Regions from separate parts of the Thermostichus sp. OS-CIW-31 genome, predicted to be linked through region 2. Evidence: riboswitches for the same ligand, from Rfam matches in the RefSeq annotation. Region 2 holds a riboswitch; each other region holds the start of a gene.

Region 1 (10,176 bases), on a different contig from region 2:
CCGCTCCCCGCAGCAGCGGCACCCGAGACCCAAGAGGAGCGGGAAAACATCGTCATTGGCTTTTCGTTATCACAATCGCTAGAGCGGGAAAACCAGGTTCAAAAATGGCCTGTCTGCACTCAGTTTATCCCGCCAGCAGCCTCTGTTTCCCTCTCAGGGCACCTGCCATGCCCGTTGGTGGTAGCCCTCTAATTGGGCCCAGGGATCCCCAGCCGCTGCGTGGGTATGGCCGTGGTCGTGGTGAGGGTGGGAATGAGGATGGTGATGGGATCCGTGCCCGTGATGGTGGTGATGATGCTCGTGAGGATGGTGATGGGTATGCCCAGCTCTGACCTCTGCGCTCACGGCCAGGCGAAACTTGCACAGGTGGCAGTTCATTTGGGTTTGGCCCTGCAGGGCTTCCTGCTCCAGTTGCTGCAGGCTGTGCAGCACCGTATCCACAAGGCCCAATTCCGGCAGCATGAGCCAGTCGATTTCCGACTGTCGTTGTCGTTGTTGTTCCACTGCCGCCTCGATTTTTTTCACCAACACCCCCGTAAACAGAAAGTAGGGCAGCACGATCACCCGACGCGGATGCCAGGACGAGGCCCGCTCCAACCCCACAGGCAGGCGGGGATGGGTAATGCCGATAAAGCAGGTCTCCACAGCGGCAAACCCGGATCCTTCCCAAAGCAGCCGAGCCAGTTTACAGGCTTCGGCATTGGCCTCAGGATCGCTGGAGCCGCGACCCACAAATAGGAGCACGGTTTCTGCCTCTGGGATCCGCCGCGGTTGGGCAGCTATCAGAGCAGCCAATCGGTCTCGCAGCAGTTGCAGGATCTCGATGCGGATCCCCAGCGGCCCACCGTAACGAATGCGCAACTGGGGATAGAGGGCCTGCAGGCGATCCAGTTCCATCGTCACATCGAACTTGTTGTGGCGGGCCCCAAACAACAGCAGCGGCAGGACCACAATCTCTTGCCACCCTTGGGCAATACACTGCTGGATCCCTTGGGCGATACTCGGCTCCGTCAGCTCCAGAAAACAAGGGATCACCGGTCGATGGGGAGTGAGGGATTGGTAGACTTGGGCCAACTCCAGAAAGGCTTGCCGCCCTTCAGGGTCGCGGGATCCGTGGCCGATGAGCAACAGGGGCAGGGGGACAACAGGAGACTGCCCAACCGCAAGCGGAGGGGAAACACTGAGGGTATTCAACACAAAAAACTCCGTTCCTTGTGAATCGCAAGGGGTACAGGACAACGGCAGGTGGGTGTTCTGGCTGAGGGAGGGATCCCATCACAGTTGCGTCACAGTGGCGGACTTGCACCGCGCTTTCCCCAGTCTGCCTGAGCTTTTTAAGTTAGCTTGCCTCTTGCCATTCACCAAGCTCCCGGGGGGGATGTTCTTGTCTGCCAGAAGATAGCCCCGAGACATGAGCGGTACGGCAGACTCATGCTCAAAGGGCAGCAAAACTGTTGCCGCGCTAATCCCCCTTGCCCCTGGGAGAGGGCCTAACGCCGGCCCGCTGGTTTGGGGGGCTGAAAGTGTCGCAGGCGCAGGGCATTGGCGACCACCGAAATGGAACTCAGGGCCATTGCCGCCCCGGCCAGCATGGGGTTGAGCAGCCAGCCTGTGAAGGGATAGAGCGCCCCAGCAGCAATCGGGATCCCGAGCGTGTTGTAGATAAAGGCGAAGAAGAGGTTTTGGCGGATGTTGTTGAGGGTAGCCCGGCTGAGTTGAATGGCTGTGGCGACTCCCCGCAGATCCCCCGACATGAGGGTTATATCGCTGGCGGCCATCGCCACATCCGTACCCGTACCGATGGCGATCCCCACATCGGCTTCTGCCAGAGCCGGAGCATCGTTAATGCCATCTCCCACCATCGCCACCCGGTGTCGAGGTTGTCTTAGGCTGCGTATGTAAGCTGCCTTCTGATCCGGACGGACTTGGGCAATTACCCGCTGAATGCCTGCTTGCCGAGCAACCGCTTGGGCCGTGGTGGGGTTATCCCCGGTTAGCAGGATCACCTCTAGGCCCATCTGTTGCAGGTGTTGCACTGCCTCAGGAGAGGTGGGTTTGAGCGGATCGGCAATGGCCAACAGCCCCGCCAGGCTCTGGGATTGGGCTACGCCGATCACCGTTTTGCCCTGGCTTTCCCAGGTCTGAACCCGCTCTGACCAAGAGGGATCACAAGGGATCCCCATCTCCTGTAGCCAGCTCAGCCGACCGATGCGAATCCACTGATCTTCCACCCAAGCCTCTGCCCCACTGCCTACCCTTGCCTGAAAGTGCCAGGCAGGAGGGATCACAATTTTTTCGGCTTCGGCTTTCTGCACCACCGCCTGGGCCAAAGGGTGTTCCGAGTGCCGCTCCACTGCCGCTGCCAGGCGCAACACCGTCAGGGGAGAGGAGCCATTAGCCCAAATATCGGTGACGGTAGGGCGACCTTCAGTCAGGGTGCCAGTTTTGTCCAAGACCACCGTGCGCAAGTGGTGGGCCAATTCCAGGCTGTCGGCACTTTTCACCAGGATCCCCAATTCTGCCCCTCGTCCCGTGGCCACCAGGATCGAGGTGGGGGTCGCCAACCCCAGCGCGCAAGGGCAGGCGATGATCAGCACCCCAATTGTGTTCACCAAGGCCAGTGTCGGGTTATCGGCCAGCACCCACCAGAGCACAAAAGTTAGAACTGCCACCCCAATCACCGCCGGCACAAACCAGGAGGTGACCCGATCCGCCAACTGTTGAATCGGAGCTTTGGATCCCTGGGCTTCCTGCACCAGGCGCACGATCTGGGCCAGAACCGTGTCTTTGCCCACCCGCCGCGCCTCCATCACAAAGCTGCCCGTCTGATTCAGCGTTGCCCCAATCACCTCATCCCCCGCCGACTTGAGTACAGGCAGGCTCTCGCCGGTCACCATGGACTCGTCGAGGGTGGAGGATCCCTCTAGAATGACCCCATCCACCGGCACCTTCTCTCCGGGGCGCACTCGGATCCGATCCCCCACCTGCACTTCCCGAATCGGAATATCCTGCTCCACCCCATGGCGAATTACCCTTGCCGTTTTCGGTTGCAGCCCGATCAGCTTGCGAATGGCTTCGGAGGTTTGCCCCTTAGCCCGTTGCTCCATCCACTTGCCCACCAGAATCAGGGTGGTGACCACCGCCGACACCTCATAATAGACATCCGGGTGCAGTCCTTGCCGGTGAAAATAGTCGGGGAAAACCGTTGGGAAAACAGAATAGAAAAAAGCCGCGCTCGTCCCCAAGGCCACCAGCGTGTTCATATCCGCTGAACGCCGTTGCCAAGCAGCCCAGGCTCCCCGGTAAAAATGCCTGCCCACCCAAAACTGCACCGGAGCCGTCAGCAGCAACTGCAACCCAGGATTGTGCAGCCACATGGGAAAGCCCGGGATTTCCATTCCCAGCATCATCGGCAGGGATCCGATCACCAGCACCGTGCTGATGCCCACCCCCATCGCCACCTTCAGCTTCAATTCCCGTTCTGCGGCCCGTTGGGCGATCCGCTCTGGGTCTGTCGGATCGTCCAGCTGCCAATCCTCCTGGATAAGGCGCGCCCGATACCCCGCCCGCTCCACCGCCCGAATCAGCGCCTGCGGATCCACCAGCCGGGGATCCCCTTTGACGGTGGCCTGCTCACTGGCAAAATTCACGGATCCGGAGGATACTCCCTGCACCTGAGTGAGGGCCTGTTCGATGCTGCGGGCGCAGGAGGCACAGCTCATCCCTTGCAGGGCCAACTGCCAAGTGCCCTCAGGAGAAGGCGCAGAGGCCGATAGTGCACCCGATGACCCTTTATGGGCAGACATGGCAACACCTTGTTGATGAAACGACAGCTACTCTCCACCCTGGGCAGGGCGAAGGCAGCCATCTGTACAGAAATTCAAAACAGACGCCCGACCGTTCCCGGCCCAAAATTGACTAGGCCGGGGGATATCCCACCTGGGTGAGGGCCTGCCGCAAATCGCTCACAGACCGCCCAGAAGTAATCCGCACCTGTTTGGTTTTGGGATCCCCTTCCACCTGGGCCTGGGGATCCAGTTGCCGCACCGCTTGCGCAATGGTGTCCACGCAAGCCGCACAGGCCAGCTTGGGCACTGTCAAAACAACCTGCATCTTGGAAAACCCCCCCAATGCCACTGAAAGGATGCTAAACCTTACAGTGGGCTGGAAGGTCAAGAGGGAGGCTGAGGCTCGTCCATATTCCAGCGGTAGTCCACCTGATAGCCCCGCTGTCGCCACTCTTCCTCCAGTTGCACCTGTTGGGTGAGGGCTTTGCGCAGGGAGTTGATCAGCTCTTGCGTGCGGCCTCGGTTGCCAAAATCCTGTTCTTCCACTGCCGGAAAGGTTTGCCGCTCCAACACCCGCAGCAGAAATTCGTAGTGGATATGAGCCGGCACAGGAATACGTTTCATCGGTCTGAGCAATCCTTAGAGATCCATTGTTCTTAACAGAGATCCATATGATGGAGGGTTCTCATTCACTGAGATGACAACAGGTGGCGCACAGCTTGGCCGGGATCCGGCTGGGTCACCAGCGCTTCCCCCACCAGCACAGAGCGCACCCCCCAGGCCCGCAACTGCTGCAAATCGGCAGGGGTATGGATGCCGGACTCGCTGACCACAGGCAGATCGCCAAGGAGCTCCGAGTGGGCGGCCAACAGGTTGCGCGTTGTGTTTAAGTCCACCGCAAAGGTTCTCAGATCGCGATTGTTGATGCCAATGAGCACCTGCCCCCTGGAGTCTTGCAGTTGGGGCAAACGCAACACCCGCTGCAACTCTTGGGAAGTGTGCACCTCCAGCAGAGCTGCCATGCCCAATTGCCGAACCAGCTTGAGAAAATAGCCCAAGTCCGCATCCGAGAGAATGGCGGCAATCAAGAGCACCGCATCTGCCCCCAGGCTGCGGGCCCAGAGGATTTGGTAGGGGTAGAGGATGAACTCCTTGCAGAGGATGGGGATCCCTACTGCCTGACGGATCCGGCGCAGATACTCGCCGCTGCCCTGAAAGAACCGCTCATCCGTCAGCACCGAGAGGCAACTGGCCCCACCGGCTTCATAGCTCTGGGCAATGGCTACCGGGTCAAAGGGATCCCGCAGAACGCCGCGGCTGGGAGAGGCTTTTTTGACCTCGGCAATAAGGGAAACAGGGTGAGGCGACTGGGTGAGGGCCGCCACAAAATCCCGCACCGGCGGAGCCTGATCCAGTTGCCGTTGCAATTCCTTGAGGGGAAGCTGCTCCCGTTGCCGCTCCACCTCCTGCTCTTTATGCCAGACGATCGCTTCCAAAATGTGGCGCGGTTTGGCTTCCGGCGCTGTTGTCTGGTACACCTGAGAGGCTACGACCACCGGCGGGGCAGGAGAACGCCGACGAATAGAAAGCGGCTCACCTTGCAGCTCCATACAACCCCCGAACACAACTCTACACCACACCCTAGACTACTTTAGTGCTCGGCCAGCGGTTTGAATAGCTACCCCAGGCATCCCCAAAACTCATCTGGCGAAGGCGTTTTTTTTACCCTATGGTTGAGTCTAGAAAGGTGGTGTAGTCTTTATGCGCCTCGGCGAGCCATGTTCTGGCGGCCGTCCATTTTTCCCCGGCCAGGGGCAGTGGCTCGGTGGGGTCAAGGCTGGTGCTGTCCATGCTGTTTTAGAGGAGTTCAGGCGTGCTGTACCTAGCAGAGCTATCCAAGCCGATTGGATTTGCCAAGTCGTCTCTGCAATTGCTGGCCAAGCAGCAGCAGGACAATACCTGGGTGGCCGTGAACGAAGAATCCATTACTTTGGAAGGCCGCATCGCCCAGGAGGCTGGGCGCTTCAAGGATGGGTCATTGGTGCTGGCGGAAATCTCCGGCAACCGTCAGGTCGCCCGCATCAGCGAAGCCGCTCGCCAACTGGTGACCTATCTGCAAAACTTCAGCCAACTTCAGCTCAGAGCCCGCAGCCAGGAGGAGGAGATCGAGGTTTGGAAACAGTCCCTCACCTTTCAGGCCCATGAGCTTAAACGCCGCGAGATGGATCTGGCAGCCCAAGAAGAAGAGGTGCAGCGGCTGTATGAGCAATACAAGAGTGTGGAGGAAGATCGCAAACTTCTGGACAGCCTCAAAGAGGAACTGGCAGCCCAGCAAGCTTACTTAGCTGAACAACAGCGCCTGATCGGAGAGCAGCGGGAAGCTCTGAATCGGCAGCGGCAAGAGTTGGAAGCCCAGTTGCAAGAAGCTCGCTCCAGCCGCTTGGGGGAGGCAGAAGCAGCGCAGCTACAGGCTTTGATGCAACAGCTCCAGGAGAGTCTGCATCCGGCTGGGGATCCCTTGGCGCTTCTGCAAAGCTTGAAAAGCCACATTCAGCAGCAGCAGGAGCACTTGAATCAACAGATTGCCCAACTGGAAGCAGAACGTCAGCAGGCCCAGATCCGGCAAGACGAGCTGGATCGGGACTACCGCGCTTGGCAAGAACGCCACACCGCTTGGTGGGGATCCCGACAATCCCTGGAGCACAGCCAAGCAGAATGGCAAACTCGGCAGGGATCCCTGCGAGCCCATCAAGAGCACCTGCAGAGGATTCTCCAGCAGCTGCAATCTCAAGAGAGCCTATACCAGAAAGCCTCTCGTCTGGTGCAGGAGTACGACTTTATCGTCGATGGCAGCAGCAACGGCAGGGCTGGGGAGCCGGCGATCTCGGTCGAGGAGCTGGCGGCTTTGGTCAGCCAACTGCGCCGAGATTACGAGCAGCGGGCGGCCCAGGTCAGCCAGCAGCGGGCCGAACTGGAGCAAAACCGGCAAACCCTGCGGGAGCTGCAAGAGCGGCTGGCCAGCGCCTCTCCAGAGGAGCGGTTTGACATCGAGATGGATATCGACTATGCCCAGTCTGCCTGCAGTGCTTTGGAAGAAGCCCTGCTGCCTCAGGAAAAAAACCTGCAGCGAGAGTATGAAGAGTTGACCCGCCAGGAAGCCCGCCTTAGACAGCTGCAAAATCAAGCTGCTGCCCCGGTTCAGGTCGATATTGGGCCGCTCCTGGAACAGATCGGCAGCCAGAAGCAGGATCTTCTCCAAGAAAAAGGTCGTCTGCAAACCCTCATTCAACAACTGGAATCGTCCTTGCCTTCTCAGCAGGAGCAGCTCGCCCGCCAACGGCAGGAATTGGAGCAGCAGTGGCAACACCTGGAGCAAGAGGAGGGATCCCTGCGGGCGCGCGCCCAGGCCATGGCAGAAACCTGGGGTCGCCTCAATCACCTGCAGGCCACCCTCTACCCAGAGCGGGATCGGTGGGCAGCGTTGGCGGGAGAATTGGCGCAGTTGGAGACGGAGCTGAGCCAACACCAAGCCAGAAACTCCGCCGCATGCGACCACGTCCAACAGGTACACTTTCTCCTGGCTACCCTCGCGCAGGCGTGAGGAAGTTCACGTTTCCTGTGGGGGGTGGGGAGAACCGGCGCAAGCGGAACTGCGGCCTTAATTGAGGAAAACAAATCTGGTAAAATTCGCTAGCACCCTGCAGCCACTGGGGCTCCTAATTCTCGGGCGAGGGGACTGCAGAGGTTAGTGCGTTTTGCCCCGCTTCTTGCTTGCAGTTGCCAAGGATATTCCAGTGTGAGGTCAGCTTGTGCGAATTGCGGTCGATGCGATGGGGGGTGACTACGCTCCCGAAGAGATCATCAAGGGCGCCCTGCTGGCCCATCGGCATCTGCGGGTCGGGATTGCGCTGGTCGGTCGTCCAGAGTCCCTCAAGCCCTTTTTGCCTCAGCCCTTGCCTGCTGGGATCACCATCGTGCCTGCCGAGGACGATGTGGGCATGGCGGAAGAGCCGCTGATGGTGCGCAAAAAGCCCAAAGCCTCCATCAACATCTCGATGCAACAGGTGCGCTCCAACCAAGCGGATGCCGTGGTGGCCGCCGGGAATACCGGAGCAGCGATGGCTGCGGCCTACCTGAATTTGGGCCGGCTGGCAGGGATCGATCGCCCGGCCATTGGCGCTCTTTTGCCCACTTTGAAAGGCAAGCCGGTGCTGCTGCTGGATGTGGGGGCCAATGTGGATTGCCGGCCCCGCTTTTTGGAGCAGTTTGCCCGCATGGGATCCCTCTACTGCCAGTGCGTGCTGGGGGTCGAGCGTCCGCGGGTGGGCCTGCTCAACATCGGCGAGGAGCCCAACAAGGGCAATGATTTGGCTCTGGCCACCCACCAGCGTCTGGCCCAGTTGCCAGGGATCCATTTTGCCGGCAATGCCGAGGGGCGGGATGTGCTGACCGGGGAGTTTGATGTGGTGGTGTGTGACGGCTTTGTGGGCAATGCCCTCCTCAAGTTTGCCGAAAGTGTTGGCCAGGTGATCACCCAGGTGCTGCGGGAGGAGCTGCCCCGCGGCTGGCGCGGCAAGTTGGGCTGCTGGCTGCTCCGGCCCAACCTCAAGCAGGTAAAGCGGCGGATGGACTACGTGGAGTATGGCGGTGCTTTGCTGCTCGGCGTCAACGGCATCTGCGTGATTACCCACGGCAGCTCCAAGGCGCCGATGGTCTACCACGCCATTCGCCTGGCCAAAGAGGCGGCAGAACAGAAAATCCTACAGCGGCTGCAGGCGGAAATGGTTGACCCTCGCGAACCTGAATCCAACCCCAGGCGGCGCACCCGGCCCCTTCAGGTCTACTCTGGCTCTGGCCCGGAAGTGTTGCCGTTGGGATCCCTGGAAAGGACTTCCTCCCGCTGTCCCGAACCCGTGGAAGATGCCCAGCCATAGCCTCCCGACCGTGCGGCTGGTGGGGGCAGGGGCTGCCCTGCCGGATCCCTGCCTGAGCAACGACGATCTCGGCCAGATCGTCGAAACTTCCGACGAATGGATCTGGCCCCGCACCGGCATTCGTCAGCGGCGCATTCTGCCCCCTGAGCTGAGCTTGGTGGATTTGGCGGTCCAGGCAGCCAAGGCCGCTTTGGCTCAGGCCGGGATCTTGCCTCAAGACCTGGATTTGATCCTGCTGGCCACTTCCACCGGTGTCGATCGGTTTGGCTCGGCCCCTCAGGTGCAGGCAGCTCTGGGAGCAACGCGGGCGGTGGCTTTTGATCTGACGGCAGCCTGCACGGGCTTTGTCTTTGCAGTGGCCACGGCAGCGCAGTTTTTGCAAACCGGGCTGTACCGGCGGGCCTTGGTGGTGGCGGCGGATGTGCTCTCCCGTACGGTGGACTGGGCGGATCGCACCACCTGTGTCTTGTTTGGAGATGGGGCCGGGGCGGTGGTTCTGGAGGCGGGGGAAACCGGCGGGATCCTCAGCATTGAGCTGCGCAGCGATGGCAGTGGCAGCCAGCTGCTCAGCTTGTCCATGGCTACAGAGGCCAAGCCCCTGGTGGGATCCCTGCAGGTGGGGCAGTATCGCTGCTGCCCCATCACCATGAATGGCCGCGAGGTGTACAAGTTTGCCGTCCAGGCGGTGCCGGAGATCATCGAGAAGGCTCTCTTTCGGGCTGGGATCCCGGCGGAAGCAGTACAGGGATATTTTATTCATCAGGCCAACCAGCGCATTCTCGATGCGGTAGCCAAGCGCCTGCAGCTGGATCCGCAGCGGGTGGCCAGCGTCTTAGAGCATTACGGCAACACCTCGGGCGCTTCGGTGCCAATTGCCTTGGCCACTTGGATCGAGCAGGGACGCTTTGGCGCCGGCGATCTGGGGGTGATGGCGGGCTTTGGTGCCGGCCTCACCTGGGGGGCGATTGTGTTTCGTTGGGGGAAGTGAATTGATGACCGTTGCCTGGATCTATCCCGGCCAGGGATCCCAAGCGGTGGGCATGGGAAGGGACTTGCGGAACTGGCAGGGAGCAGCCCAGAAGTTGGCTTTGGCCCGTGAGATGTTGGGATGGGATCCCTTAGCTCTGTCGGAAGACCAGATCCACCAGACCGGCTACACACAACCGGCTTTGTTCACCGTATCGGCCCTGTTGACGGACTATCTCTACGCCCAGGGACAGGCTCCTGCCTGCACTGCTGGCCACAGTCTGGGCGAATACAGCGCCCTCTACGCTGCCGGCGTGTTTGACTTCGAAACCGGCCTACGGCTGGTGGCGCTGCGGGGCCAACTGATGGAAGCCGCAGGGGATCCCCCGGGCAGCATGGCGGCAGTGATGGGGTTTGACCGCGACAAGCTGGAGCACCTGTGCCAGATGATCCCCGACGTCACTCTTGCCAACGACAACAGCCCGGAT
Region 2 (10,176 bases):
GAACCAGCCTCGGGCCAAATCTTGAGCAGCTTGTATCCAAAGTGGGGCTGGGATTAAGCGGCGAGAGCTGGGAATGGGGATAGGTTGAGCACTCGATTGCAGGCCAATCATGCTTTAATCTCCTGGAAAAAGGTGGTCTTTCAGAGGACAGCCATTAAGCAAATGCTCAAAAACAATTTGTCGAGCTACTTGGGGAGTAACCCGCTTGTACCAGGTGCAATCTCCGGAGTAAAAAACCACCGGCCCCTGTTGGCAAACTTCCAAGCAGCCTGAGGTGATAACCTGTACGTCTAGGTTGGCTTCTCGAAGGGCGGATTCCAGAGCTTCTACAACCGGTTGGTAGTTGCGGGAAGGATAACAACGGCTGGAACGACAAACAGCAAGGTAGGGACGTTTAAGAGGGTTATCCTCATAGGGGATCCGCTCTTTCCCCTGCACATAGATGGCGCGGATGCGCTCGTAAAGAGAAAGCTTTTGGTAATCTGCTTTGCCTTCCGGCAGGTAGTCTTCCTCTGGACCCAAAAAGGGGCTGGGCAGAAAAATCTGCAGCAAAGACTCTTCTGCTCCATTCCAGAATTGGATCCCCCACATGCGGGGCTGACCTTGGGGATTGAGGCGCCGGTAGAGAGCAGCACGGCTAACCAATCTTTTGCGGCGCAGCTCGGGTGGGGTCTTGCGATGGGGGCCGCCTTGGTGCTCCTCCAGGCACAAATGCAGGTGCCAAGTTTCGGTGGCAACGGTTAGATAGCCATCGTAGAGCACGCACAAAGCTGGAGGTTTCTTGAAAGCCAGCTCCAGCACCCCGCCTTCCGCCACATGGCCCACCTGGATCTCGGCCCAGTGCTCTTGAAACAGCTCGTAGAGCAACGGCCCCAAGCAGTCGATGTGGGCAGGGATCCCTTCATAAAGGGTTGTCCAACCCGTCAGAGAAACTTCCTGCCAAGCTTGATGGAGGGGGGTTATCCAGGGGGTAAAAGTGGCCATGAGAAAGCTCCTCAGTGCAGTGGTGGAATACGAGCAATCACCCCTTTTTTGAGAGGGCGCTCGGCCCAGGGTAGGATCCCATCTGACTTGGTGAGGTAGAGCTCTGCTGTCTGCAGAATGAGATCCACATCTTTTGGATCGAGATCTCCAAAAACATAGGTCATCTTTTGAGGTGCTGCCAACGCAACGACACAAGCATGGCTGCAGCCGCTCATACAGGCAACCGGCTTCAGGGTCAGTTGAGGATTGAGGGTTTGAGATTGCAGGGCAGACAGCAGCATTTCTCCCTTGCTAATCCCTTCTTTTTGGCCGTTAACCCACCGAGATCCGCAAGTGACACAAACCCAAAGACAATGGCTGCTGGGTTGCTGGGCAGCGCTGCCAGCTTGGATGGGCAACTGGGAAGTTGATCGAGACATGGTGCTCCTTGATATAGTCATAGGTTTCTGTCCAAGCAAAGGGTGTGAGAAGAGGCAAAGACGATCTCAATGTCTTGGCCAAGGATTCAGCAGTGAGTTAGACAGCTAAAAGTCAGCCTCAAGTCGCTCTAAAATTGGCCCCTTAAATTAAGCCGAACGGTGCGACCCACTCCGGGGTAGCCGGGGAAAACCTCATATTGCTCATCCAGCAGGTTATCAACCCCCACTTCTAGAGCGAGATTTTCTGCTACCGGGATCCCTCCCCGCAGAGCCAGGTTGGTGTAGCCGGGCAGAGATTGGGTATTGGCGTTGTTGGTAAAGAAAGTGCCAATGTGATGCAGGAAAACTGAGGCATACCGATCCTCTGCATCGCGGTAGCTCAGGCCCAGGTTGAAGCTGTCTGCTCCCACGAAGGCTAGCTGTTTGCCAACCGCTTTGGGATCCAGCGCCGAGCGGATGATGGGATCGTTCAGGGTGTAGTTGGCAAAAAGAGTCCAGTTTTCCCCCAATCGCAAATCCAGGGCTGCTTCCAAGCCCGTGTATTCCACGAGCTCAATGTTTTCGTAGGTTCCCCTGCGCGGGCCAGTGCTGACAAAGGTAATGCCATCGCGGATGCGGTTATGGGCAAAGGTCAAGCGCAGTAGGCCAAAATCTCCCAAAGCCTGATCCAGGCCAATGTCAAAACTCTCTCCCCGCTCCGGTCGCAAATTGGGGTTGCCGTCGACTTCAAAAAAGCCGCGCAGCCGAAAGAACAGGTTTGAGATCAAGGGGGTGCGAAAGCTGCCGGCATAATTGGCCCTCAGGGTGGTGCCTTCTGCCAAAACCCAGCGGATCCCTGCGGCAGGAGAGGTGGCCGAACCGTTGACCAGATTGCTCGAATCTTGGCGAACACCTAAGTTGAGATAAAAGTTGGGCTGTGGCCTGTAATCCAGGCGGGCGAAGAATGCCCCCTGATTCACAGTATTGTCATAGTTGACGTTGGTGGATCCCCTGGCAAAGGAGAAGGTGGTGTTGCGAGCTGAAATGGATCGGTAGTCTGCTCCTAGAGTAAGCTCCAGGTTTTCAGCAGCCTTCCAGGTGTATTGCAGTTGGGATCCCCACCCCGTTCGCAGGATCTCATCCCGGGATCCCTGGCTTTGTGGGGCGCTGAAGCGATAGTTGAGGTCGTCAAAAAATACCCTGGCTTGCAGGGATCCCCTCTCTTGATCCCACAGCCAACTGAGATCTAACAGCAGGTCGTTGGTGTTTTGCCCTGCATCGGGGGAGGGAAACTCGGTGCTGCCGGGCACCTGAAACGCTTTATTGAGATAAAGGGCATTTCCTGTTAGGACCTGGCCTTCTGCCAGTTGCCAGGTGAGTTTGGCTTGTAGGTTGTGGTACTCCACTGCCGAGTTCTCCCGCCTGCCTGCTTTGCCCAAACGCCTAATTTCAAAAGGAAAGTCGTTGTTGCTCTGCAGACGGCGATAGCTGACCACCCAGCCCAGATCCTGCACCTGGCCGCGGTTCTGGATCCCTTGCTCATTGAGGCCGTAGCTGCCGATAGCCGCTTCCAGCACGGTCTCGGATCCCGGCTTTGGCTCCAGGGTTACGATGTTGATGACCCCGCCAACGGCATCGGAGCCGTATAAGGTGGAGCCCCCACCTGGAGAGATCTCAATACGCTCGACCACATCTGTAGTGATCTGAGACAGATCGAACCCGCCAAAAAAGCCCAGGTCGTTAATGGGGCGGCCATCCAACAGCACCAACACCTGGGCCGTTCGTCCTCCCCGCATAAACTGGGAGCTAAGGGCTCCCAACTGGGTTCCCGCCGTGCCGTCGCTGAGGATCCCGGGCAGGTAGCGCAGGGCCTCCTGAACGGTTCTTGCCCCTTGCTCTCGAATTTGCTGGCGGGTAATGACGTAAACCGGGCGGGAAGAATCCCGCAGCAAACCAGGACGGCGAAAAGGTGTGGTGACGGGTTGATTTAAAATCTCGGCGCTAACACCGGTTTCCAAAACCTCTTGAGCTGAGGGCGGGGAAGCTGCCGGCTGCGCCCACGCTGGGATCCCCAAAACAAGACCCCCCAGCGCCAGGCTGAGACCTAGAATGGGATTCATTTTCTTTCTTGAAGCTCCTGATTCCGTGCGACGCGGAAGAAATGCGAGCCAGAACCGCAGGCGGGCATCCTGACTGAGGGCATGGGTCTAGCCCAAGCCCATCACAGTTGCGGCACAGCGCCGGATTTGCACCGGACTTTCCCCTTTACATGCCCTGGCTGATCCCCAGGACAACCTGTCGGTACAGCTTTCTCTGCGATTGCTCCGAAAAAGCCGTGCTAGGCATCATACATCCCCTGCTCTGGAGTTCCTATCCTGCCAGGGGGGATGTCATCTCCAGGGGTGAACAGGATCCCAACGGCAATCCCAGGGCTTTGGATGGGCCACATCCCACCAACTTAGAAAACCTGGGCCAGACTTCTTCTTTGCTTTGTAAGCAGTTAAAGAGTAGCCCACTACTATTCCAGATCCTGAGGCCCAGGGATCCCTTAGCCTTTTAGAGAACAGAGCATGACTCTAGTCAATAATAAGCTCAACCATACTGAAAATAATGTATAATATGCTCAGTACGGATTACTACCAGTTGATCTTTCTGTTTACTTTCGAGTCTGCCAACATGGTAGCCAAAGCAAAGCAGAAAATTGGTAGTAAGACGACACGGAAACTGCGCTTTGGGTATTCTACTCAAAGCTTTGCGGGATACCGCCATTCTGGTTGGAAACAAACAGAATGCTATCGCTGCATAGTTGAACAGTGATGTTCAGCAGTGTTCAGCGTAAATGTATCAGATACGCTGAGACTTCACAAGACCCACAGCTTTTGGGAAAGCAAGATGGGGACGCTGGCCTAGCCGTCATGGGCGGGATCCGTATGAATTTAGTACCCAACCGGATAGAAAAGAGGGGCTTTTTCGATTTCTGGCAAAGCCGTTGCCTGGTGGGCTGGATCCGGCTCAACTTGGCTGGGAGAGGCAATCGGCACCTCGATCATCCGATCCGGTACCAGCGGCACCATTTCGGAGCGGTCGGCAATTTCCCGCAGAGAATTGGCAATGGATTCTTGAGTCAGCAGAAACTGTCGTTCGTTGCGCTGCATCTGCTGCCACACCTGGTAACGCTGGCTCCACCGGCTTTGGGTATGCACAGTCCAACTGTAAAGGCTCAACACTGAAACCCCGGAGAGGATAGCCATCCCTGTGGAGATTTGCTTCCACCAGCCTAGGTGTTCTGCCCAAGCCGAATGTTGGCTGCGAGGATGGGCTGATTTCAACTTCAAATTCAAAGGTTGGGTGCGGCTGGCCTGAACTGTACCGGAGAGGGGTCGGCTCAGAGCAGAAGGCTGTCTGTGGCGACGAGGGCTTTTGGGACGATCAAGACCTGCGTTCAAAGGCTGGCTAACCATAGGGCTTAACCTCACACACACCAAGGGATCCGACGGTGCAGGACTGCCGGTTCCGCTTCACCCTAGTTCCCCGCGCCCCCCAACAGCAACCCCCTTCTCCCGATTCCCGGCCTCAGCAGGACAGCTGTCCGCTTCACGGTAGCCGATCTCTTGAGAGCGGGAGAACCAACCTAAACCTACATCTGACTGCTGCGGGCAGCCACTCGCAGTTTGGCAGAGCGGGCCCGTGGATTGCGTTGCCGTTCCAGTTCGGAAGGGGACAAGGGCTTGGGGGTGAGCACCTGCCAACGGGGATCCCTGCGAAAGGCCCATTTCACCAGGCGATCTTCAAGGCTATGGAAGCTGATTACGGCCAACCTGCCGCCGGGTTTCAACCAAGTGGGGGCTTGGGCCAGCAAGGTTTCTAAAGCCTCCAGTTCTCGGTTCACGGCAATGCGCAACGCCTGAAAGACGCGGGTGGCCGGGTGGATGCGGCCTCGCCGAGCTGCCGGAGGTACCGCCTGCCAAACCACCTGGGCCAACTGGGTAGTTGTGGCGAGGGGACGAGCCTGCTCGATGTGATGGGCAATGCGGCGGGCAAATCGCTCTTCGCCGTAACGGGTGAAAATCTCGATCAACTCTTCGACCGGGCGATGATTAACCCAATCGGCAGCGGTTTCCTGAGCGGCACTGGGATCCATGCGCATATCCAGCGGCCCCTCTCCGCGAAAGCTAAATCCCCGCTCAGGGCAGTCCAGTTGCGGCGAACTCACCCCCAAGTCGGCCACGATGCCATCGAAGGGGATCCCCTGCCCCTGCTCATCCCGAAAGCCGTGCTGCTGCAGATCGAAATCGGCAAAATTGAGGTGCCACAGTTGGATGCGACTACTGGGGATCCCTTCTGCTGCAAAACGCGCTTGCGCCGCCTGCAGAGCCGCCGGATCCCGATCCAACCCCACCACTCGGGCAGCTCCCCCCCGCAGCAGCGCCAAGCTGTGCCCACCCCCTCCCAACGTCACATCCAGAAAAGTGCCGCCCCCCTGGGGTTGCAGGTAGGCCATCACCTCCTCGGTCAAAACAGAGTCGTGTTGATACACCTCGCCAAGCACGGTTTGCGGGGGTTCTATTTCTGCTGCTACAAAGTTCAGTATCTGCAAAAAAAAGGCCGAGGCCAGGCCCCGACCGAGGAATCCATGTTGTTAAGGTGATCCTCTGGGAAAAGAGGGGTTGCCGTCAAAAGACAGGCTGTCTTGGGATCCCCGGCAAAATCTCTGGGGCGCGAGTCCCGCTCTGAGTATGATGAGACTGCTCCTGCTTTTGCCAAGTCTGCCGTCAGGGTTGCTGTGTTGACTCACTCTTCTGCTACTGATATCTTGACCCTCTCGCCGGCCAAGGGCCTGCGCGGCCAAGTGAGCATCCCCGGCGACAAGTCCATTTCCCACCGCGCCCTGATGCTGGGATCCCTGGCCGAAGGAGAAACCACCATCCAAGGGCTGTTGCTGGGAGAGGATCCCCGCAGTACGGCAGCCTGTTTTCGGGCGCTGGGGGCAGATATTTCGGAGCTTAACAGCGAGTGTGTTCGCATTCGGGGGGTTGGCCTGGGCCGGCTGCAAGAACCGGCAGACGTGTTGGATGCAGGTAACTCCGGCACCACCTTGCGCCTGATGCTGGGGATCCTGGCTGGCCAGGCCGGGCGCTTTTTTGCCGTCACCGGCGATCGCTCCCTGCGCTCGCGGCCCATGGGACGGGTGGTAGAACCGCTGCGGCAGATGGGGGCCAGCATTTGGGGACGGGCCGGTGGGACGTTGGCACCTTTGGCCGTACAAGGGGGATCCCTCAAGGGCATTCACCATCGCTCCCCGGTGGCTTCGGCGCAGGTGAAATCCTGCCTCTTGCTGGCGGGTCTGCTGGCGGAAGGCACCACCCAAGTCACCGAGCCGGCTCTCTCTCGGGACCACTCGGAACGGATGTTGCGGGCCTTCGGGGCCAACATTCAGGTGGATCCGGAAACAAAAACCGTGGCCGTGGTGGGGGGATCCCGCCTGGTGGGCCAGAGAGTTCAGGTGCCGGGGGATATCAGCTCGGCAGCCTTTTGGCTGGTGGCCGCCTCCATTGTGCCCGAGAGCGAATTGCTGCTAAGGGATGTGGGCCTCAACCCCACCCGTACCGGTGCGCTGCAGGTGTTGCAGGAGATGGGGGCCGATATTCAAATTGAAAACTGCCGGGAAATGGCCGGCGAGCCCCTGGGAGATCTGCGGGTGCGTTCGGCCCGCTTGCGCGGCTGCACCATCGCCGGCGATCTCATCCCCACCCTGATCGACGAGATCCCGGTTTTGGCGGTGGCGGCGGCCTTTGCCGAGGGGATCACCGTGATTCGCGATGCCGCAGAGCTGCGGGTCAAAGAAAGCGACCGTCTGGCTGCCATAGCCCAAGAGCTGAGCCGCATGGGAGCCCAGGTCACTGAATATCCTGATGGCCTGGAAATCAAGGGAGGGATCCCTCTTCACGGGGCCGAGGTCGACAGCCACGAGGATCACCGCATCGCCATGAGCCTGATGGTGGCAGCTCTAGGAGCGCAGGGATCCACCCTCCTCAGGGGAGCCGACTGTGCCCGCATCTCCTACCCCGACTTCATTCCCACCCTGCAACGATTGACTGCTTCCCCCCTGGAGTCTTGAGAGGGCCCATCTTTAACTTTGCCGCCTCTGCTCCTATGTCGACCTGCCCCAGCCCGCCCGGCCCTATCGCCATCGAACATCTCTGCTTCCGGGTTCCTCCCGGTGGGCAAGCAGCCTTTCTTGAGCAAGACGAGCGGGTTTGGGGATCCGCCCTGCGCCGGCATCCGGGTTTTCTGGGCAAAGAAGTTTGGCTGGATCAAGAGGATCCCGAACTTGTCCACCTCATCCTCCGCTGGGCCAGCCGTGCTGACTGGAAGGCCTTTCCCTCCGAGCAAGTGGAGGCATTGGATCGGCAAATGCGGCCTTTTTATGTGCGCTTGGAACAGGCCAAAGAATACCAGCTCTGGCAGCCCGGCCCTTCTGCAGGGACAGGAAAGCAGGATTAAGGGATCCCTTCAGTCTCAAAACCTACCTCAGAGCCCACCGAGTCAGCCCTGGGGGATCCTGCCACCCGCTCCTGCTCCACCAGCTCCCGCAAACTGGGCATGGTCACGGCCAAAGCTCCTTCTCGCCGCTGCAGCCCCGCTTCAAAACTCTCAGGGGTGACAATGCCGCCGGAAATGAGCATCTTAAAAGCGTCTTCCACCGGCATGAACACTTCCACCACCTGGTCTTCCGGCACAATGGCGTACCAGCCCGTCGTTGGATTGGGGGTGGTGGGCACAAACAGGCCAAGGGAGCGCTGCGGCCCATCGGGCCGAATGGGAGTTTGAATGGTGCCCGTCACAAAGGCCAGCGCCCAAGCTCCTGGTCGGGGATATTCCACCAGCACCACCCGCCGAAAGCGCTGATTGTTGGGGGCAAACAAAACACTGACCAATTGCTTCAAGGTCTTGTACACCAGCCCCGCCACCGGAATCGCATGGAGCAACTGTTCGCTGAGATTGAGCAGCCACTGGCCGACAATGTTGCGGGCCATGAAGCCAATCAACAGGATGAGCACAATCGGCGTCAACAGGCCCACCGCCAGATCGATGAGGTTGATCAAGATCGGGTGCAAACCCTGGATGGGATTGAACTGCTTCGGAATGCTGGTCAGAAAGCCAATGCTCCAGGTGGCCACCTCCACCGTCAGCCAAATGGTAGTTGCCAGAGGGATCACCACCAGCAACCCCGCCACGAAGTAGTTCTTAAGATGCTGTTTCCATTGTGAAACCATGGTGAGGTCGTTCCGTCAAGTCAACCGAGTGGATGCACCGAACCTTTGCAAGTGGAGCTTGCAGATGGCAATCATGATACCTGCCTTCTGCATTGCCCTCATGGGGGGCAGCCGCAACTTGCTCGAAAAAGAAACCGGGCTGCCAAAAAGCGCAGAGCCCCAAACTTTCATCAGGCCGATAATGCTATCTTAGGTCGATATAAAATTTTGTAAAGGCAGGGATCCCGTCCCGAGGCGTTGTGGCCAAGCCCCTGGATGGTTTGTGTTTCTGCTGGGTGTAGCGTGGGAGGCCCTATGTCAGAGTCAGATTGGCTAGAGCATACCTGTCAGGTGGAGGTGCCTGTTCCCATTGAGCAGGTATGGGATTTGTGGGCCAACCTCACCCTCATGCCCCGTTGGATGAAGTGGATCCGCTCGGTGGAATTGCTGGATCAGGAGCTGTCCCGGTGGACACTGGATACCCGCGGCCTCACCTTCAGTTGGATCTCCCGCACCCACACGGTGGTGAAACACCAACACATCGGCTGGAGTTCGGTGGAGGGGCTGCCCAATCGGGGCGCGCTGCGCTTTTACGACCGCAAAGGCAGTACCATCGTGAAGCTGTCGGTGGCCTACAAGATCCCGGGGATCCTCGGCAAAATCTTGGATGGCCTGTTTGTGGGCAAAGTGGTGGAGAGCACCATCCAGGCGGATCTGGAGCGCTTCAAAGCCTATGCCCTAGAGCATGCGGGGCCAACCGCCGAAAGTGCCTCGGCCAGCTAGCCTCAGTTTGTCAGGCCCAAGTGTTTTGCTGAACTCCCCCTTCCTTGCCAACCCTCACTGCTGCAAAGGTCTTCTTCATGCCCGATCCCTCTCCTGAGCCTGTCATTGCCCTCTCTCGTCAGCCGGTGGACAACCGCAACATTCGCTTCTCTCTGGAGCGGGGCGAGCTGGATCTGGATCAACTTCTCCTGCTGTTGAACCGCAATGCCTTTTGGGCGCAGAATCGCCAGCGGCAGGAGATGGAGCGGGCCGTTGCCCACAGCCATCCGGTGGTCAGCGCCTGGGATGGGGAGCGCCTGATTGGCTTTGGCCGCGCCACTTCCGATGGGGTTTACCGAGCCGTCCTCTGGGATATCGTGGTTGATCACGATTACCGACGTCAGGGCATTGGCCGCAAGTTGGTGGAAACCCTGATCAGCCATCCCCACCTGCAGTCGGTGGAGCGCATCTACCTGTTCACAACCCATCAGCGCGGCTTTTACGAGCGGATCGGCTTTGTGGAAAACCCCAGCACCACCTTGGTCTTGCACGGGCGCCCTCTGGAGTTTTTGATCCCAGCTGCCGAGCAGGAGCAGGGGATCCCAGGGAAATGAGGCAGGTGAGTGTATCTTGAACAACAGTGGGTTGGCTCTGCCTTGGGAGGAGGACGCGCTAGCCTGAAAAGCAAAAAGGGTGAGAGGGTGTACTCATGGCCAATCGCCTCGCCACAAGTTCCAGCCTTTATTTGCGCAAGCACGCCGAGAACCCGGTGGACT
Region 3 (10,176 bases), on a different contig from region 2:
GCACTGTGGATGGGAAGGAGATGCGGATTTGAATGGTGCGAATGTGATTGCGCTTTTGGGGGCTGTCGTAAACCAGCCTAGAGGTTCGGGCCTGTTTTGTTCTCTGGTAGAGCAGAGCAGGCTCAGGGCTACTGAAAGCCCGCTCCGTACCGCTTAGCGGTCGGAGCCGGGTAGTTTACGTTCTTGGTGGCCACTTCCAACACGATCTTGCCCACCTCGGTGTTGCTCAACTTGCCGGCAGCGGTTTTGTAGGCCCAGATCGCCTGCTGTTCCAAGTCGATGGCGGCGTTGAGAATGGCGATGTCGGCAGTGTTGGACTGAGCGGCACCGGGCAGGCTGCGCAATCCAATTGCTCCACCTACGCCCGCCAGCAAACCAGCCAACAACAAGCTGCGGCGGGAAGTTGCAGGGCTGGGATCCCATTCGGCGGCCAATTGAGGCAGAGCGAAGGGAGTCTTCGAAGTTTTCATCTTAAGTCTCCTGTCTCGAAAGATGGCAACCAACCTTCAGGGACTTGCTCTGGGTCGGGCAATTCCCTCTCGGCCTGGTCTGATGGGAATACGCCGCTGATGCCACGGCGGATGCCTGGGGGAAAAGATTTGGATTGTGTGCTCAGCTTTTGGGCTGGGCTATTTTGAAAGTTGGATTTCACTGGGGACAAGCGTTCGGTCGGTAGTGTCGTTAGCCATCCATTCGATTCTGGGCGTGAACTTACACATTGCTCTGCCGGAGGCCAGCCTACAGAGCTACGCCACCTGGATTGAGGCGCGTATTCGGGAGAGTCAGGGCGCTCAGGTGGTTACCTGCAACCCGGAAATGATCATGCAGGCGCAGCGGGATCTGGCCTTTGCCCAGGTGCTGCAGGCAGCAGAGCTGGTGATCCCCGATGGCATTGGGGTGGTGTGGGCTTTGCGACGGCAAGGGATCCGCGTCCAGCGGGTGCCGGGGATCGAGCTGGCAGAGGCCCTGATCCCGTTGGCGGCAGAACGGGGGTGGCGCTTGGCCCTGGTGGGGGGAAGGCCGGAAGTCAACCGGGCAGCGGTTCGACATTGGCAAGCCCAGTTTTCTGGTTTGACCATTTGGGGCTACCACGGCTACTTTTCTGGCAACGAAGAAAAAGAGCTTCTGCAAGCTCTCCAGGAATTTCGACCGCAACTGGTGTGGGTGGGGCTGGGATCCCCGCGGCAGGAGCTGTGGATCCAAAAGTGGCGTCCCCTTTTGCCCCAAGCCATCTGGATGGGGGTGGGGGGCAGCTTGGACATTTGGGCCGGCCAAAAACGGCGAGCGCCCCGTTGGTGGCGTGACCATCACCTGGAATGGTTGTATCGTCTCTATCAGGAACCCTGGCGCTGGCGACGCATGTTAGCTCTGCCCAGCTTTGTCTGGCGAGTGCTGTGGGATCCCTCTTCTCGTTTGCGCCCCTAGTCTGCCGGCGCTCTCTCCCTCCTCTGTCTAGGCGCTTACTATGGTGATCGGTCAGCACATCGGCTATCCTCCTCGCTTACACCGTTGGGCGGGTACGGCTCCGACCCCTCATCCCCCTGCCCCAGCCCATCCAGAGGCCACCCTGGGCTTTTACAGCAGCACCCAATCCGGATCCCTGCAAGCCCCGGCCAGCATGGTGTCCTTGCGGGGCGTGAGCAAGGTCTTTCCCAACGGCAACTTAATTTTTCAGGATGTGAACTTGGAGGTGCGCCGCGGCGAGTTTGTGTTCGTAACTGGGGTCTCCGGGGCGGGCAAGTCCACCCTGCTGCGGCTACTCTACGGGGCGGAACAGGCCACCGAGGGCACGGTCATCGTCGATCAAGTCTGTCTCTTTTCTTCTGAAGGGCGGCGGCGACCCTATCGCATCCCACCTCGTCCTCTGGCTATGTTGCGGCGGCGCTTAGGGGTGGTCTTCCAAGACTATCGCCTTTTGGCCAACCGCACCCTGGCGGAAAATGTGGCCTTTGTGCTGCGCGCCCAAGGGCTATCCCCCGCAGAAATCCGCCGTCGCATCGGGCCGACCTTGAAGATGGTGGGGCTGACCGAAAAGCGAGATCACTTTCCCCATGAGCTTTCGGGGGGAGAACAGCAGCGCCTCAGCCTGGCCCGGGCCATTGTCAACATGCCGGTGTTGCTGCTGGCGGACGAGCCAACAGGAAACCTAGATCCGGAAAACTCCCTCTTGGTTCTCCAGATTTTGGAGCGGCTCAATTCCTTTGGGGTGACCGTCATCATGACCAGCCATGACCCCTATCTGGTGGAGCGGGCCGGCCACCGGGTGGTGCGCATGGAGGGAGGGCGCCTGTATGATCTGCGCTGAGGGGCTACCGGGATCCCTACTTTGCTCTTCACAAGCTTTTTGAGATCCCGGAGAGCAGCTTTGCCGGTTGCATCAGCAGACCGTAGGCCCTAAGCCAGCCGCATCAGCACAACAGCGGCACCGCCCGCGGCGACTTGTCAAGCCAGCCCGACCAGTTACATCAGCGGGTCGTGGGCCTTACTCGCGCAGACCCTCAGGTTGGGTTTCCAGAAGCTCCTCCCCTAGCTGATGAGCGGCAGCCACCATATTTTTCAGTGCGGGGATCACCTCCTCCCAGCGGCGGGTCTTGAGGCCACAATCGGGATTAACCCAAGTTTGCTCCACAGGCAAGTGGGCCAGTCCTGTGCGCAGCTGCTGCAGGATTTGCTCAACGCTCGGCACCGCAGGGCTGTGGACATCGTAAACGCCGTTGCCCACCTGGTGACGATACCCAGCCTGGGCAATTTGCAGCAGGGTTTTGTTGTTGCTGCGGCTGTTTTCAATGGAAAGCACGTCGGCATCCAGCCGCTCAATGTGCTCGATGATGTCCCCAAACTCTGAGTAGCACATGTGGGTGTGAATCTGGGTTTCCGGCTTGGCCCCGCCGGTAGCTAGGCGAAAGGCATCCACTGCCCAGCTGAGGTATTCTGGCCAGCGTTCTTTTTTCAGAGGTAGCCCCTCCCGCAGTGCCGGCTCATCCACTTGCACCATCACCGCTCCAGCCGCTTCCAGATCTGCCACTTCGGCTCTCAAGGCCAGGGCAATCTGCAAAGCCTGCTCCCGCCGGGGAATATCAACACGGGGAAAGGACCAGTTGAGCATAGTCACTGGCCCCGTGAGCATGCCTTTCACCGGCTTTTGGGTGTGGGACTGGGCTACTTGGAATTCCCGCACTGTCATGGGTTGGGGGCGAACCACGTCGCCGTAGAGAATGGGAGGGCGCACGCAGCGGCTGCCGTAACTCTGCACCCAGCCGTGTTCAGTGAAGGCAAAGCCTTCCAGCTTCTGGGCAAAGTACTCCACCATGTCGGTGCGCTCAAATTCCCCATGCACCAACACATCCAGGCCAATCTCTTCTTGAATGCGGATGCACTTGGCAATCTCAGCGTCAATGGCTGCTTCGTACTCCGCCTGCGAAACCTCCCCTCTTTTGTACTTAGCTCGCCACTGCCGCACCTCTGGAGTTTGGGGGAAGGAGCCAATGGTGGTGGTGGGCAAAGGTGGTAGCTGAACCTGCCGACTTAGGCGCTGCTCGTAGGGCAGGAATCGCTCGAAGTCCTGGAGCTTGAGGTTGGCCAAAGCCTGGCGCACTTGGGGGTTGGGGGGGCTAAACTGCGCAAAGCTCTGCCATTGCTGCTGGATTTCCGCCTGCTGGGCAGCAGTGTCTTCGCCGTTGAGGGCTCGCGCCAGGAGAGCTACTTCGGCCAGCTTCTGTTCGGCAAAGCTGAGGACATTTCTGAGGGGTTCCGGCAACTGGGCTTCCAGAGCAGCGTCGTGGGGCACAAATTGCAACGAAGCGGAAGGCTGCACCCGTAGGTTGGGAGCTACCCCCTGCAGCTCCCGCAGGCTGGCCAAGACGGTCTCAGGCTGAACCTTCCAGACATTCCGAGCGTCCACTACGCCAGCACCTAGGATCTGGTCAGCCGGAAAGCCATAGGTTCTTACCAGATCCAGGGTGTGGCCACGGGTAAAGTCAAGGCTAATGCCGGCCACCGGCAGTTGCACCACCCAGGGGTAAGTCTCCCCCAGGTCATCGAAGTAGGTGACCAAGTGGACAGGGATCCCGGCGGTTGCCAACTGGCGGTAGCTCATTTCCACAGCTTCCCGCAGGCCACTTCCCTGGCTGGTAACCAAAATGGGATCGTGAATCTGGACTTCTGGGATCCCCAGCTGTTTTAACTCCTGGAGGAGATCCCGGTACAGAGGAAGGAGCTTTTCCAAGTCCGCCCGCAGATCCCCAGATCGCTGGCTAAGGCAGAGCAAAGTCACTGGACTGAGGACAACGGGGCTGGTGCGCTCCCCTAGGATCCCTTGGGCCCGCCGAACTCTTTCCAAAAAATCCCCAAAGTTAGGACTGGGATCGGCTTCCGGCTCAATTTCGGGTACCAAGTAGTGGTAGTTGGTGTCAAACCACTTGGTCATTTCCAAAGCCGGCAGGCCCTCCCGCCCCCGCGCCATGGCAAAGTAGCGGTCTAAACCCGACAGGCCTCGGAACCGAGAGGGGATCAGCCCCAGCCAGGTGGCCCAGTCCAGTACATGGTCGTAGAGAGTCTGATCCCCTACCGCAATGTGATCAATCCCAGCTTGTAGCTGAGTCTGCCAGGCTTGAGTCTCCAAATCCCAAAAGGTAGCCAGCAGAGCCTCTGACCCTAGGGCACCACTCCAAAAGCCTTCCAAAGCTTTTTTGAGCTCGCGGCGCTTGCCCATGCGGGCATACCCCAATGTCATGGTTTGTGCAGTCATGTTGTGTGCCATCCCAAATACTGAGTTTTCTAATTTTCCTGCGTTCAATTCGCCCTCAACTGGGATCCCGCCCGCCAAGGAAGAAACCGGCTGTTCCTCTCTTGCCTCTGGAACCCCAACAAAACACTGCCTTTTGCGCAAAAAAGATACTCAACGCAGCCAGCGATCGCAGTGGCTACTTGCCAGCCACCAATTGAAGTCAGGAAGCCTGACATCTCACTCTTTCCTTCGCGTAGGCGGGCTGTAGATCTTGATAGATCTTGGTGCAACAGCACCCAAAATTTACTCTCTCCCGGCCAACTGGCTCAGAGTCTTGCTTGGGTTCTTGGACTTATTTCTACTGCTGAGGAGTACCGAAAGCTTGTGGGAGCAACGCCGGGAAAATGCTCAGGATAACGAAAGCAGAAACGAGCTAAAGCCAAGACAGTTACCATCTGTACCTCGCAGATGTTGTGAAGTTTAGAAAAACCATCGGCGGGCATTCTGACTGACACGGTTTTGGGGGACAAGATCTGGATCGGCAGCGAATGACTCTAGAGATTTGCTGCAGAACTTCTCCTAAACCGGATCACAGCTGCGGGACAGCGGCAGATTCTCACTGCTCTTTCCCCGTTTCCTCTGGCGGCTGATCCCCGTCAGAACCGATAGCTGAGCTACATCGTATCACGGAGTTCAGAGACGGGAGTAGAGTGCTTCAATCATCACCAAGCCAGCAGCCTTTGGAGCTACCAGACCTCACCTTTCACCCAGCGGTCTTGCAGGAAGTCATCGGAATCCTCTAAGCATCCTCCCCCCCTGCATTGCTCTCAAGATAAGGCAGTGATAGCTTAGCTGCCATAAGTCTTGTCCAGGAGGCAAGGGGGTTTGCTCCTTTTTGCTTTGCTGAAAAAGCGACAGATCGGGGTTTCTATGGCATCAAGCTTAAAAGTAACTGTGTGGTCTGTGGGCCTCTTCTTGCTGAGCCAGATGTGGGCTGGATGCGCTCAGAATGCTGCTGAGCGGACAGCTTTCGATCCAAAGCTAGCAGGATCCAGCGATCAAATCGTGCTGGCCATTGGAGGGGAAAGGGAAGAAGGATTTGATCCCACCCTGGGCTGGGGACGTTACGGTTCGCCTTTGTTCCAAAGCACTCTGCTGCGGCGGGACGAGAACCTTGAGATTGTAAACGACCTGGCGACTGGCTACACTGTCAGCCAAGATGGCCTAACCTGGACGGTAACCCTACGAAAGGATGCAGTCTTCTCCGATGGAAAACCTGTCACAGCAGCGGACGTGGCTTACACCTTTAACCAAGCAGCTCGGAGTGGTGGTCTGGTCGACCTAACCGCCCTAAAGGAAGCAGTAGCTATCGACACTCATACGGTGGAGCTGCGGCTGCAAAAACCCCAAAGTACTTTTGTCAACCGCCTTATCACCTTGGGTATCGTGCCTCAACATGCCCACGGGCCTGATTATGCTCGCAAACCCATTGGCTCTGGCCCCTACCGACTGGTGCAGTGGGATGAGGGGCAACAACTGATTGTGGAGGCAAATCCCTTATATTACGGCCAGACTCCTGGCATTCGGCGGCTGGTTTTCCTTTTCCTGGAGGAGGATGCAGCCTTTGCAGCAGCCCGAGCCGGACAGGTACACGTGGTTAGCGTGCCTCAGTCTTTGGCTAAGCAAACTGTTGAGGGCATGAAGCTTCACGCCATTCCCAGTGTGGATAACCGAGGGCTGATGTTCCCCTTTCCCCCTAAAACCGGTGCGACAACCCCAAAGGGATACCCCATCGGCAACGATGTGACTTCTGACTTGGCGATTCGCAAGGCGGTCAACTTCGCCATTGACCGACAGGCGCTGGTGGATGGAGTCCTAGAAGGCTACGGATCCCCTGCCTATGGCCCAGTCAGCGGTTTGCCCTGGGAAGAGCCGACCGCCAAGATTGAGGACAACAATCCAGACCTGGCCCGTCAGATTCTAGCTGAGGGAGGCTGGAGCGATAAAGATGGGGATGGGGTAGTGGAAAAAAACGGGCTGCGGGCTGAGTTCACCGTGCTCTACCCGGCCAACGACAGTATTCGCCAAGCCCTGGCCCTAGCTGTTGCAGAAATGCTGCGGCCTGTGGGCATCCGATTCAATGTCGAGGGCAAAAGTTGGGATGACATCACTCCGCTCATGCACAGCAACGTGGTGCTGTTTGGCTGGGGCAGCCATGACCCAACTGAGGTGTACAACCTCTACCACAGCAAAGCGGCCCAGGGGGGATTTTTCAATGCCGGCTACTATGCCAACCCGTTTGTGGATCGAATGCTGGATCTGGCTATGGAGGCCCCCTCTGAAGCTGAAGCTATCCCCTTCTGGCGGGCAGCCCAGTGGGATGGAAAGCAAGGCTTTACTGCCAAAGGAGATGCAGCCTGGGCTTGGTTGGTAAACCTGGATCATACCTACTTTGTCCACGAGTGCTTGGATATAGGCCAGCCGCAGGTACAGCCTCATGGCCATGGTTGGCCAATCACAGCCAACATCACCCGTTGGAAATGGACGTGCAACTGAGGTCAGTTCTGCTGTTTCTGGCTTATAAGCTGACTCGGCTGGGGTTGCTGCTGGCGGCTGTGGCAGTCCTGACGTTTGCCCTGCTCAGCTTCTCCCCTGTTGATCCCGTACAAGCCTATGTAGGGGCCGACATGCTGCAGATCAGCCCAGCCCAACGAGACCTGATTGCCCAGCGTTGGGGGCTGGATCAGCCCATGCTGCTTCGCTTTGGGAACTGGCTTGGGCAGATGGTTCAAGGCAACTGGGGCACCTCAATGGTGTTCAATCAGCCAGTGGTGCAGGTCATTCAACAGCGGTTTGAGCTATCGCTGCCCTTACTGGCAATTGCCTGGCTGCTTTCCGGTTTCCTGGGAGTGGGGTTGGGGGTTTTGGACGCAGCGTTTCAGGGCACTTGGGTTGACCGCGGTATTCGTCTTTACGCCTACACCCTCGCCTCTTCTCCCCCTTTCTGGGTGGCGCTGCTACTCTTGATCGCGTTTTCGGTAGAGCTGGGTCTAACACCTATCTGTTGCGCCGCGCCACCTGGCGCGTTGGCGGAGGAGGTGACTTTTTGGCAGCGCTTACACCACTTGCTCTTGCCTGCTTTCACCCTAACTTTCATCGGCGTTGCCAACATCACCTTGCACACTCGTCAGAAGCTCATTGACGTGTTGCACAGCAACTATGTGCTGTTTGCTCGTGCCCAGGGGGAAAGCCTGGCTGGGATCCTGTGGTACCACGGCTTGCGGAATATCTTGCTGCCTGCGCTGACGCTGCAATTTGCCTCCTTTGGGGAACTGTTTGGTGGCTCAGTGTTAGTGGAACAGGTGTTTGCTTATCCAGGACTGGGACAAGCAACGGTACAGGCAGCTTTGCGCAGTGATGTGCCTCTGTTGGTGGGCATTGTGTTTTTCAGCGCCTTGTTTGTCTATGCCGGCAATACCCTAGCTGACCTGTCCTACCAGATTGTCGATCCACGCATTCGCCTTGGCGGGAGGATAGGATGATCCCTTTTGCATCGCCTCGTGTTGCTGCTGCTGATGCCGATGGGGGGATGAAATTCTCAGAGTCCTCTGTTAAAGGAGAGCGCAGGCGGCAGACTCTGTGGGCAATTGGACTGTGTGCTTTTTTTTTGGTGTCTATCCTCTGCAGCGCTGGGCTTATCGGCGATACCGGACTGAGCCCGAACCTAACTCAGCGGAATCAGCCTCCTTCCCTGGCCCATCCCTTCGGCACCGACTGGCTGGGGCGGGATATGCTGGCCCGATCCTTGCACGGGATGTCCCTTAGTCTGTGGGTAGGCATGCTGGCTGCCGCCGTCAGCGTGGTGATCGCCGCTGTTTTGGGTTTGGTGGGTGGCACGGTGGGAGGCTGGGTGGATGCCTCGATCTGCTGGATGATTGACCTATGTTTCAGCCTGCCTCACCTGGTGGTGCAGATCCTTATAGCTTTTGCTGTCGGCGGCGGAGTTCGGGGAGTCATTGTTGCCGTTGCCCTCACCCACTGGCCCAGCCTAGCGCGCCTGGTGCGGGCCGAGGTGTTACAGGTCAGCAGTTCTGACTATGTCCAGAGTTCTTACCGACTGGGCCGCTCTTCCCTCTGGGTTGCCCGCTACCATATGATGCCTCACATTTTGCCCCAGCTCCTAGTGGGACTTATTCTGCTGTTTCCCCACGCCATTTTGCACGAAGCAGCCCTCTCATTCATTGGGGTAGGTATTTCGCCGCACCTACCGGCCATCGGCATTATTCTGGCCGAATCCATGCGCCACCTCTCCACCGGCTACTGGTGGCTGGGGGTTATGCCTGGACTGCTGCTGCTGCTGTCGGTCAAGGCTTTTGACTGGCTGGGAGAAAACCTGCAGGCCCTTCTCAATCCGCGTACGGCTCAGGAGTAGGGAAATGTTGGTGGTCTCCGGCCTAAACATTAGGTTCAGCCGATACGAGCGGGGGCTGCGCCGCCGCTACCTTCAGGTGATTACAGATCTGGATCTGGAGGTTAAGGCAGGGGAGGTGGTGGCAGTGGTGGGGGCCAGCGGATCGGGCAAAAGTTTGCTGGCCCATGCCCTCTTGGGTCTTTTGCCAGAGAACGCTACCCTGCGCGGTACTCTCCTATTTCAGGGGCAGCCCTTGACCCCTGAGCGGTGTAGGCAACTGCGCGGCAAGGCCATTGCTCTCATCCCCCAGTCTGTGGACTACCTGGATCCCCTCATGCAAGTAGGATCCCAGGTACAGCGGGTAGCTCGGCTCAGCGGTGCCTCCCAAGGCGAGGCCCGTAGAGCAGTGAGCCGCATCTTTGCCCGCTATAGCTTGCCGCCGGGAACAGAGGGCCTCTACCCTTTCCAGCTCTCCGGAGGCATGGCACGGCGGGTGCTGGTATCGACGGCGGCAGTTAGCAGAGCCAAGCTGGTGATAGCCGACGAGCCTACGCCAGGCTTGGACGCGGAGGTGGTGGCTGAGACCCTTGCCCATCTGCGGGAGCTGGCCCAGGAGGGCCGAGGCGTTATGTTGATTACACACGATATTCAGGCGGCGTTGTCGGTGGCAGATCGAGTGGCAGTCTTCTATGCGGGCACTACAGTCGAGTTGGCCTCGGCTCAGGATTTCGAAAGGGGAAACTTGCGCCACCCCTACACTCAAGCTCTGTGGCGATCCCTGCCCCAAAATGAGTTTGCTCCCCTGCCGGGCAACCAGCCTGACCCTGAGGCACTGCCTGCGGGTTGTTTGTTTGGGGATCGCTGCCCCTGGGCAAGTGAAATCTGTCGAGCTGAGCGTCCGCCTCTGCGGGCGGTTGGAGGAGGTTGGGTGAGGTGTATCCATGCTCAAGGGTGAGCATCTCTGGTTTCGCTATGGACGGCATCTGCCTTGGGTGGTGCAAGATCAGACCCTTCAAGTAGAACTTGGGGAAGTCGTAGG

The links. Region 2 has a riboswitch for cobalamin ahead of ACVWY9_RS06500 (TonB-dependent receptor plug domain-containing protein). Riboswitches for the same ligand answer to the same signal wherever they lie in the genome.
Region 1: linked by a shared signal. The riboswitch ahead of ACVWY9_RS13165 (sirohydrochlorin chelatase) and the one ahead of ACVWY9_RS06500 (TonB-dependent receptor plug domain-containing protein) in region 2 are both predicted to bind cobalamin.
Region 3: linked by a shared signal. The riboswitch ahead of metE (5-methyltetrahydropteroyltriglutamate--homocysteine S-methyltransferase) and the one ahead of ACVWY9_RS06500 (TonB-dependent receptor plug domain-containing protein) in region 2 are both predicted to bind cobalamin.

Annotation. Positions count from the first base shown of each region.
Region 1 is NZ_JBSSDA010000029.1:8,506-18,681, reverse strand. Features, by position in the region: gene ACVWY9_RS13170 (hypothetical protein) at 1-56, opposite strand, end outside; gene ACVWY9_RS13165 (sirohydrochlorin chelatase) at 154-1,197, opposite strand; cobalamin riboswitch at 1,228-1,363, opposite strand; gene ACVWY9_RS13160 (heavy metal translocating P-type ATPase) at 1,491-3,806, opposite strand; gene ACVWY9_RS13155 (heavy-metal-associated domain-containing protein) at 3,919-4,113, opposite strand; gene ACVWY9_RS13150 (DUF5340 domain-containing protein) at 4,173-4,412, opposite strand; gene trpC (indole-3-glycerol phosphate synthase TrpC) at 4,478-5,398, opposite strand; gene hmpF (pilus motility taxis protein HmpF) at 5,662-7,389, shown strand; gene plsX (phosphate acyltransferase PlsX) at 7,598-8,722, shown strand; gene ACVWY9_RS13130 (beta-ketoacyl-ACP synthase III) at 8,709-9,710, shown strand; gene fabD (ACP S-malonyltransferase) at 9,715-10,176, shown strand, end outside.
Region 2 is NZ_JBSSDA010000008.1:52,772-62,947, forward strand. Features, by position in the region: gene ACVWY9_RS06490 ((2Fe-2S) ferredoxin domain-containing protein) at 115-984, opposite strand; gene ACVWY9_RS06495 (DUF1636 domain-containing protein) at 996-1,403, opposite strand; gene ACVWY9_RS06500 (TonB-dependent receptor plug domain-containing protein) at 1,532-3,502, opposite strand; cobalamin riboswitch at 3,545-3,697, opposite strand; gene ACVWY9_RS06505 (hypothetical protein) at 4,319-4,843, opposite strand; gene rsmH (16S rRNA (cytosine(1402)-N(4))-methyltransferase RsmH) at 5,020-5,931, opposite strand; gene aroA (3-phosphoshikimate 1-carboxyvinyltransferase) at 6,166-7,500, shown strand; gene ACVWY9_RS06520 (TIGR03792 family protein) at 7,536-7,886, shown strand; gene ACVWY9_RS06525 (DUF502 domain-containing protein) at 7,883-8,659, opposite strand; gene ACVWY9_RS06530 (SRPBCC family protein) at 8,954-9,421, shown strand; gene ACVWY9_RS06535 (GNAT family N-acetyltransferase) at 9,499-10,014, shown strand; gene ACVWY9_RS06540 (thioredoxin domain-containing protein) at 10,110-10,176, shown strand, end outside.
Region 3 is NZ_JBSSDA010000011.1:22,729-32,904, reverse strand. Features, by position in the region: gene ACVWY9_RS08070 (RNA-guided endonuclease InsQ/TnpB family protein) at 1-157, shown strand, start outside; gene ACVWY9_RS08065 (hypothetical protein) at 129-470, opposite strand; gene ACVWY9_RS08060 (WecB/TagA/CpsF family glycosyltransferase) at 676-1,425, shown strand; gene ACVWY9_RS08055 (cell division ATP-binding protein FtsE) at 1,619-2,305, shown strand; gene metE (5-methyltetrahydropteroyltriglutamate--homocysteine S-methyltransferase) at 2,483-4,747, opposite strand; cobalamin riboswitch at 5,204-5,408, opposite strand; gene ACVWY9_RS08045 (ABC transporter substrate-binding protein) at 5,657-7,282, shown strand; gene ACVWY9_RS08040 (ABC transporter permease) at 7,267-8,268, shown strand; gene ACVWY9_RS08035 (ABC transporter permease) at 8,265-9,158, shown strand; gene ACVWY9_RS08030 (ABC transporter ATP-binding protein) at 9,163-10,092, shown strand; gene ACVWY9_RS08025 (ABC transporter ATP-binding protein) at 10,079-10,176, shown strand, end outside.